Regions from separate parts of the Mesorhizobium sp. B3-1-6 genome, predicted to be linked through region 2. Evidence: riboswitches for the same ligand, from Rfam matches in the RefSeq annotation. Region 2 holds a riboswitch; each other region holds the start of a gene.
What was found. A riboswitch is a leader RNA that binds a small molecule or an ion and turns the genes downstream of it on or off. The one in region 2 is predicted to bind cobalamin.
Positions count from the first base shown of each region.

Region 1 (2,194 bases), on a different contig from region 2:
GTCGGCCAGCGCCGGGCCATCAACAACGGCGACGACCCCGTCGACCGTGACGCGGCTCTTGACCGTCGGCCACTGGAAGGCCTGGACCAGCGGCTTCGGCAGAGCGAGGCCGGAGGTCTCGATCAGGATGTGGTCGACCTTGGGGTTGAGCGACAGGATCTGGTCGAGCGCCGGCACGAAATCGTCGGCCACGGTGCAGCAGATGCAGCCATTGGCGAGCTCGACGATGTTTTCCTCCGGGCATGTGTCGACGCCGCAGCCTTTCAGTATCTCGCCGTCGATGCCGACATCACCGAACTCGTTGACGATGATCGCCAGCCGCTTGCCCTTGGCGTTCTCGAGCAGGTTGCGGATCAGCGTCGTCTTGCCGGCGCCGAGGAAGCCGGTGACGACGGTGCAGGGAACACGAGAAACGGAAGCGTTCATGGTCAGTCCTTCAGCATGTCGAGGGGAGGAATGCGGGCAACCAGGCCGCGCTTGAGGGAATCGGGCCGGCCGCGCCAGGGGATCAGGCCGTCGGTCGAGATGGCGAAGAGCTTTGCGCCGGCGATGAGGTCGGCGCCGCTGGTCGGGGTCAGATCGCCGAAGACATAGCTCCAGCAGCCGTCGCGCAGCAGCGCGGCGCTCAGCCGGCGCTTGCAATTGCCGAGGCATTCGACGGTGCGGATGTTGATGTTTTCGCCGGAGGCAGCCCGGCGCGTGTCCTCGGCCAGCAGCGCGCCGGCACGCGGATGTGCGTCCGAGCCGGTTTCGTCGCGGCAGGAGGAGCAGACGATGACGGTCACGCCGGCCAGCGCGTCGGGCTCGGACGAAATATCCGCACTATTTGCCGGGAAACTGCCGTTACGATCCAAAACCAGGCTCCTTGCCCGGAAAACCCGCCGGGCATTCGGATACTTAAAGTCTCAGACGGCAGGTCTCCTGGCTCGCGAGTCGTCGCCTTGAAGGCCGCCTTCCCGGGAACATCCCAGTGGTTTTCGGCCGGGGCTCGTCGCTTACAGTTGCGGGGACAGCCGCGGATTTGGGCGTTGGCCCGCACCGCATTCCCTCTTGGCTCCTCCCTTTGCCGGGAGAAGACCGTCTGCGGCGGATTTAGGCTTACGGCCGGGTGCCTGTCAACGCACGGCTACGACACCGCGATGTCGGCCAGCGCCGGCCCGAGGTCGCCGGCCGGCGTCACTTCGATCGCTCCCAGGCCGAGCCAGCCCTGCATTTGCTGCAGTTCGTCGAAGAGTTGGGCCGCCGTTTCGGCGGGAGCACCGGTTTCGGCATAGGCAGCATGGACGCGCAGCACGCTGGCCGGCCGATCGGCTCGCAGATCGACACGGGCGACGATGCGGTCACCAAGCAGGAAGGGCAGCACGTAGTAGCCGTATTGGCGCTTTTCGGCCGGCGTGTAGATCTCGATACGGTAGCGGAAGCCGAAGAGTTTTTCCGTCCGGGTGCGCTCGAAGACGACGGGATCGAAGGGGGCGAGCAGGGCGCGGGCCTCTATCCGGCGTGGAAAGCGGGCGTCCTTGTGGAGATAGGCGGTCTTGTCCCAGCTCTCGACCTTCACAGGCAGCAGTTCGCCCGCTTCGACCAGTTCCTCGATGCGGTCTTTCGTATCGCCCGGCGCGAGACGAAAATAGTCGCGAAGGTCGCCATAGGTGGCGATGCCATGGGCGCGGGCCGAGATGCGCAGCAATTCGCGATGCGCGTCCTCGACCGAGGGTACCGGCAGGTCGAGCACGGCCTGCGGCAAAACGCGCTCGGGCAGGTCGTAATAGCGTTCGAAGCCGCGCCGGTAGGCAGTGGTGATGCGTCCGGCCCAGAACAGCCATTCGAAAGCGTGCTTGGCCTCGCTCCAGCCCCACCAGCCGCCATTGCCCTTGTGGCCTTCGATGTCGGACGCGGCGATCGGGCCGCGTTCGGCGACCTGCGCATAGATCTCGTCGATCATCGCCTTGCGCTCCCGGCCCCATTTCGCCAGGCCGAGATACATCTCGTCGCCCTGCTCGGCGCGCAGCATGCGCCAGCGCATCAAAGGGTAGGTTTCGACAGGCAGGAACGACGCCTCATGCGCCCAATACTCAAAGACCGCGCGCTTGCGGGTGACCGCGGCGTTGTCGAGCAGCGCAAGCGGGTAGGGGCCGAGGCGAGAATAGAGCGGCATATAATGAGCGCGCACCACAGCGCTGACGGAATCGATCTG
Region 1 is NZ_VFTM01000009.1:158,673-160,866, forward strand. It holds gene cobW (cobalamin biosynthesis protein CobW) at 1-426, opposite strand, end outside; gene FJ414_RS10690 (DUF1636 family protein) at 429-854, opposite strand; cobalamin riboswitch at 894-1,097, opposite strand; gene FJ414_RS10695 (winged helix-turn-helix domain-containing protein) at 1,127-2,194, opposite strand, start outside.
Region 1: it holds a riboswitch for cobalamin, as region 2 does, so the genes downstream of both, FJ414_RS10690 (DUF1636 family protein) here and FJ414_RS13840 (CbtB domain-containing protein) in region 2, are expected to answer to the same signal.

Region 2 (2,194 bases):
CAATCGCGCCGAAGCCGAGCCCGACGACGGTCCATAGCACAAGCTGGATGCCGAGCGAGGCGACGCGGAACTGCCACAGCACCGTCGCCGAGAAGGTCTCCGGTACTTCGTTGATGTCGGGCAGGGCTGCCTTCACCAGTGCGAAGACGACGAGGAAGGCCAGCCCAGCCACGATCGAGGCGTTCCAGGCGCCGAGCCGGGTCCACAGCCGCTGCGCCAGGCCGACCGCCGCCACCATCGCCGCGATCGAGACCACGATCATGATGAAGAACAATTCCGTGCGGTAGCCGATGGTCTCGGCATTGCCGACCGCGGGCGGGTTGGCCGGATATTTGAGGCCGGGGACCACGATCACGGCTAGGAAGCCGAGCAGCGCGATCAGCGCCGAGGTGCCGCGCGGTCCGAGCGAGCCCAGCCGGCCATAGGCATAGGCGAAGACCAGCGAGAACAGCCCGCCAAGCGCGGCGCCATAGACCAGCACGCCGGTTGCCAGGCCGATGCCGGCCTGCGTGGCGCGGCTGACCATCTCGGGCTCCGGCGCCCCGCCGGCGGCCTGGGCCTGTTGTTCCTCGAAGGCGATCGCCTTGTCGACCTGCGGCTCGCCATAGACGCGGGCGAAGGCGAACGCCAGAATCCCGGCGACCAGCCCGACAAGCATGCCGCGCAGCAAAAGTTTTCCAACCATGTCACTAATCCCTCTAAGCAATTCCAGGAAAAGTGCGTAGCGGTTTTTCCGTCCGGAATTGCGTTAAGCCAACCAAGCAATTCCAGGAAAAGTGCGTAGCGGCTTTCCGCCCGGAATTGCGTTAGATCAGAATCGAAAGCGGGTTCAGCGATGCTGAACCGCTTTAGTGGCAGGGGAAGCCGAGCAGGTGGCGGCCGTCATGCACGAATTCGTGCACATAGGTGCCGCGGAGCAGCGACGTCGCGCCTTCTTCCGCCCCGACGAAATAGATCGCCAGCATCAACAGCAGGCCGGCGAAGATGGCCCACGGCAGAAGCTCGCGAACCGGAATCGCAACCGGACCGTAGCTGGGGGCGAAGGTGGTGTCGGACATATTGACCTCCCGTGGGATACTGCGTCCCGTTGATCGAACAATGCTGCGGAATAAGGCCTGACTTTCGGCTGGTGCCGATCACAGTGGCGCGACCGTGCCGGACTCGCACCGGCTTCCAATCCCGTATAGCGCTAAAACACTTGTCAGCACTTCGTTCGCCTGTCAACGACATGTAATGGCCAACACGGCTTCGCGCGGCCGAAATTTTACTGGACCACGGAGTTTTGGGATGCTCGCCCGCCTGACGATGATCGCAAGCGGCGCGACGCAGGCCACGCGCAAGGGTCGTTTTCCGAGTGACGAGGCGCCGGAGCCGCGAGCCTTCGAGCGTGCCGGCGCGCTGGCCGCTTCGCTGCGCCGCGCCGACCGCGTCTGGACGAGTCCGGCGCTGGCCGCGCGGCAGACGGCCGAGGCGCTCGGCCTCGAGGCGACGGTCGAGCCGCTGCTTGCCGAGCAGGATTTCGGGCGCTGGGCCGGCAAAGGCTTCGAGGAGGTGCAGGCAGAAGATCCGGAAGGCATGGCGGCCTGGTTCGCCGATGCGGAAGCGGCGCCCCATGGCGGCGAATCGCTTGCCGCCGTCGCCCGGCGCGGCGCCGCGCTGATGGAGCGCCTGGCTTCCGAGAGCGGTCATACCATCGCGCTCACGCACGCCCTGCCGATCCGCGCGGCCATGGTGCATGTTCTGGGCGCGCCGCTTTCCTCGGTCTGGAAGATCGACATCGAGCCGCTGTCGCTCACCGAGTTCCGCGGCGACGGCCGCCGCTGGGTCCTGCACGCGAGCGGGGTCATCGTCTCTGGTTGAACCCTCTGGGCATGAGAGATCCCGATGAACGCGGTCGGCCTATGAAGCTGCCGTTCCGCGTTTCAGTGATCGCTAACGGAACGGAAACGCCTCGCTGCTATGGTGCTGCCCCATGGCGAGGAGAGCCTTGCCTGAGGAGCCCGCCGGATATGGCCAATTTTCCCGAGACCGAGCGCCGTCTACATGCGCGCGAATTCGTGCTCAAGGAAGCCACGATCATCACCGCCGGCGTCAGGATCGGCTGCTCGGTCAGAAACCAGCACGAGCAAGGTGCGGAATTGCGCGTCGGCGCCGATGTGGAGATCCCGGACCGCTTCCTGCTCGAGGTCCCGGC
Region 2 is NZ_VFTM01000013.1:91,447-93,640, reverse strand. It holds gene FJ414_RS13845 (CbtA family protein) at 1-685, opposite strand, end outside; gene FJ414_RS13840 (CbtB domain-containing protein) at 849-1,058, opposite strand; adenosylcobalamin (AdoCbl) riboswitch at 1,059-1,202, opposite strand; gene FJ414_RS13835 (histidine phosphatase family protein) at 1,288-1,860, shown strand; gene FJ414_RS13830 (PilZ domain-containing protein) at 2,010-2,194, shown strand, end outside.

Region 3 (2,194 bases), on a different contig from region 2:
CAGCAGGCTGACGAGCCTGTTGGAGCTGTGGCGGCCGGCGCGCTCCATCAATTGCCCGGTCGCCCAGTCGAAATCGTCCTCGGTCAGGTTGATCTCGGCGAGCGGATCGCGGTGGTGCGCGTCGAAACCGGCGGAAATGATGATCAGGTCCGGCGCGAACGCATCGATCGAGGGCAGCACACGCGACAGGAAGGCGTCGCGGAACAGGTCGCTGCCGGTCTGCGGCGCGAGCGGCGCATTGACGATGTTGCCGGCGCCGGTTTCGCTTTTCGCTCCGGTACCGGGGTAAAGCGGCATCTGGTGCGTCGAGCAATAGAGCACCGACGGGTCGTCCCAAAAAATGTCCTGTGTGCCGTTGCCGTGGTGGACGTCCCAGTCGACGATGGCGACGCGCTCGGCATGATGCTTCTTCTGCGCGTAGCGGGCGGCGATCGCGGCCGTGTTGAACAGGCAGAAGCCCATCGCGGTGGTCTTTTCGGCGTGGTGACCCGGCGGACGGGCAGCGACGAAGACGTTGGCGGCACGGCCCTCGAAGACGTCGTCCACCGCCGCGTTGGCGCCGCCGATCGCCGTCACCACGGCCTGCCAGCTTTTCGGGCTGGCGCTGGTATCGGCGTCGATCGAGACGATGCCGCTCTCAGGGATCGCCGCGCGCACGCGCTCGACGAAATCCTCGGGATGCGCATAGAGGATCGTTTTCTCGTCGCCTTCGGGCGCCTTGACGCGGTCGAGCGCCGAAAAAGCCTCGTCGTCGAGCACGCGTTCGATGGCGCGCAGGCGGTCAGGCCGCTCGGGATGGCCGGGCGGCGTGAGGTGTTCCAGAAAGATCGGGTGCGTGTAGAGACGGGTGGTCATGGCGCCTAATCTAGGCACCGGCGGCGCGGATGACCATGTTTGAAAGCCGAATGGCTGGGGAAAATTGCGCCAGCCCGTGTCGCTGGCGCCATTGGCGCGGCGCAAGCTTCGCGGTAAGGTTCTTCGCTGCCTGGTGCCCGTGACGCGGGAGAATCGGGAACACGGTTGAACTCCGTGGCGTGCCCAACGCTGTGAGGGGGACCGCGCCGGCAAAGCCACTGTCGATGACGGGAAGGCGCCGGATGCGGGAGGATCCCGAGCCAGAAGACCGGCCCGGCAGACATGGTTTTCCGCTTGGTCAGGCGGGAAATTGCTTGTCGCAAGGGGAAAAGCGATGACGGCAGCAGCGATCGCCGCGAGCGGCGACGACTTTGACCAATTGGCGCGCGACGCGGTCTATCGGGCGATGTTCACCAGGCGTGACGTGCGCAGCCATTTTGCCCCCGACGACCTCGATGACAGCGTGTTGGCGCGGCTGATCACCGCCGCGCATCATGCGCCGTCGGTCGGCTACATGCAGCCGTGGAATTTCATCGTCATCCGCGATGCAGCAAGGCGTCGGCAGGTGCGCGACCTGTTCCTCGCCGCGCGCGAGCAGGAACTGCCGGCGATCGAGGCGGAACGGCAGGCGCTGTACCGAAAGCTTAAGCTCGAGGGCATCTGCGAAAGCGCGCTCAATCTGTGCATCACCTGCGACCGGCAGCGGTCGAAGGATTCGCCGCTCGGGCGCTGGCACAATCCGGAGATGGACCTCTACAGCACCGTCTGCGCGGTGCAGAATTTCTGGCTGGCGGCGCGGGCCGAGGGTGTCGGCGTCGGCTGGGTCAGCATCATCGAGACGGAAGCGCTGAAGCAGCTCTTGTCGATCCCGGAACATGTGACGCCGATCGCTTATCTCTGCGTCGGCCGCGTCTCAGCCTTCGCGCCGAAGCCCGATCTCGAGGCGCATGGCTGGGGCAAGCGCCTGCCGCTGCCGGAACTGGTGATGAGCGAGACTTTTCGCGGCGCTGGCGAGGCGCCGCTCAAATCGGCGATCGCAAGGCTAATGCATGTCGCGCAAAAGTGACCTCGGTTTGGAGTGCGCCCCTGCGGGTGGACAATGATCAGGCCGCTGTTTTGCCAGTCTGCCGGATGTGTTGATCCTCGAACTGCTGCGGGCTCAGATAACCGAGCGCTGAATGAAGTCTGCGGGTGTTGTAAACCTCCTCTATGAGGCGGGGAAGGTGTTCGGTGACGTCTTCCAATGTTTCATAGGCCATCGGATAGACCGCTTCGACCTTCAGCGTCTTCATAAGGCTTTCGGCCCTGGCGTTGTCATAGGGATTGCCTTTGCGGCCCA
Region 3 is NZ_VFTM01000036.1:16,562-18,755, reverse strand. It holds gene FJ414_RS26185 (histone deacetylase family protein) at 1-855, opposite strand, end outside; cobalamin riboswitch at 970-1,147, shown strand; gene bluB (5,6-dimethylbenzimidazole synthase) at 1,190-1,921, shown strand; gene FJ414_RS26175 (IS3 family transposase) at 1,959-2,194, opposite strand, start outside.
Region 3: it holds a riboswitch for cobalamin, as region 2 does, so the genes downstream of both, bluB (5,6-dimethylbenzimidazole synthase) here and FJ414_RS13840 (CbtB domain-containing protein) in region 2, are expected to answer to the same signal.

Region 4 (2,194 bases), on a different contig from region 2:
AGCGCGCGTGGGCAGCTCGAAGACGGTGAGCTCGCGGTCCTCGGTCGGGTGCCGCAGGCGCAGCACGTCGATGCCGAAAACCTCGCGGATATGCGGCTGCGCCAGCGCCTCGCGCGGCGGTGCCAGCGCGTGCAGCCGGGCGTTGCTCATCACCGCGACGTTGGTGGCGAAGGGCGCCACCAAGGCGAGATCGTGCAGCACGGCGACCACGGTCATGCTGAATTCGGCCACCAGTTCGAGCAGTTCTGCGCGGGCGCGCGGGTCAAGGTGGTTGGTCGGCTCGTCGAGGAACAGGATCTTCGGCTCTTGCGCGATGGCACGGGCGAGCTGCGCGCGCTGGCGCTCGCCGCCGGAGAGCGAGCCGATGCTGCGCGCGAGCAGTGGCAAGAGCCCGGTCCGGCGCAGTGCTTCGACGACGATGTCGCGGTCGTCGTGCCGGCGCCTCAGGCCGGCATGCGGGACGCGGCCAAGCTCGACATAGTCGATGAGCGCCAGCCGTGGATCCGGCTGGTCCGTCTGGCCGACCACGGCGATGCTGAGCGCCCGCTCGGCGGCGGTGATCCTGTCCAGCCGGCGGCCGGCCAGGCGAACCTCGCCGTGGCTCGGCGACAACGCCCCGCACAACATGCGCAGCAGGGTCGTCTTGCCGGCGCCGTTCGGGCCGATGATGGCGAGGCGCTCACCCGCCGCCAGCGACAGGCTGACATCCTCGACCAGCGTCCGGCCGTTTGCCGTGGCGCCCAGATCGCGGGCTTCAAGCAGGGGCACGCTCACCGGACTTGCTCCCTGGCCTTACCCGCGGCGGGGATGCGCGCCAGTATCTTGCCGGCGAGCCTTGCCGGGCGCTGGCCGGAATTGCACCAACCGTCGGGCAGCGAGGCATAGAGCCTGGCAAATTCGACCAGCGCGCCGGCGTCGGTGCCCCTGTCGATGGAACCGAAGAGATAGGTGGCTTTGCCTTGCGCCATGAAGGCCACGGTGAGCGGCCGCGCGCAACCCGCCATGCAGTCGATGGTCTCGATGGCAAAGGAAGGCGCCGGCTGCAAGGAAAGCCTGGAGCGCAGGTCGGCGCACAAACCCTCGCCGGACCTCAGCCCAGTCACGGTATCGCGGCACAAAGAACAGACGATGATGCGATGGCTCGAGCGTTTCACCGTTTCACGGAAACGGCGAACCGCTCTATCTCTTTGTTTTGACACAATTCCAGACGGAAAACCGCTACACACTTTTCCTGAAATTGCTCTCGAGGCGTCCAACATTTCCGTCACTTTCCAAAATGGCGACGGAAGGATGCTGGACGAGCCGGCCGACAAGACCGGTGCTCGCGTCTCCTCCCGGCACACCCCGTCCGGTCAACTCATGTCGATGGCAGGTCTCCTGGCTCGCGGGTCGTTGCGCCATCCGCCTTCCCAGCCTTGCCGGCCAGTGGCGTTTCGGATGGAGCTCGCCGCTCACAGTTGCGGGGGCAGCCACGGGTTCAATCCAGACCGGATCTCACCGTGTTCCCTTTTCACCCCTCGCCTTGCGGCTCGGGGACCATGACGCAGCCATCGTAGGTTGTCCGCGCGCGAGTCGCAACGGCTTCTGCGCGCGTTCATCACCGCGTGAAGCGACCTGCCTGGAGAAATGCATTCGTGGTTCGATTCTCGTTATGATATGTAATAACGTTACATACCAACGAATGCGTAGCAGTCAATCCCTCCTCGCGCCGTCTCACCCAAACATCGGAAAATTTTCAGAAACCGTTCGGGATTTGCCGGAGCCGAAATCGCAAAAAGATCGGGCTGGCTAAGGACAGGTTGCAACGCCTCGATCCCCTGCCAGCCAACGCAGTTTTCCCGGCCGCCGCGTCCTCCCAAGCGCGGCCGCAACCTTGGGCATGGAGACAACATGATTGCCGCACGTTTTCACAACAGTCCTCTTGGGCACAACAAGCCGCTCAGGCGCCGCCTTGTCGCCGGCTCCATCGCCGCGCTCGCTTGCGGTGCCGTGATGGTCTGGCACGGCGCCAGAAGCGAAGCATCGAACGTCGCGCCGGGCACGCCCGAAACCAAGCTGGTCAAGGCAGTTTCGGTCTCGCCGGAACCCGTCGCGGATAACCGCGTCGCCATCGGCGAGATCAAGCCGAGGCTGGAGAGCGATCTCGGTCTTCGCGTTTCCGGCAAGCTCATCCGGCGCACCGCCGAAGTCGGCG
Region 4 is NZ_VFTM01000002.1:102,846-105,039, reverse strand. It holds gene FJ414_RS02800 (ABC transporter ATP-binding protein) at 1-774, opposite strand, end outside; gene FJ414_RS02795 (DUF1636 family protein) at 771-1,154, opposite strand; cobalamin riboswitch at 1,350-1,556, opposite strand; gene FJ414_RS02790 (efflux RND transporter periplasmic adaptor subunit) at 1,891-2,194, shown strand, end outside.
Region 4: it holds a riboswitch for cobalamin, as region 2 does, so the genes downstream of both, FJ414_RS02795 (DUF1636 family protein) here and FJ414_RS13840 (CbtB domain-containing protein) in region 2, are expected to answer to the same signal.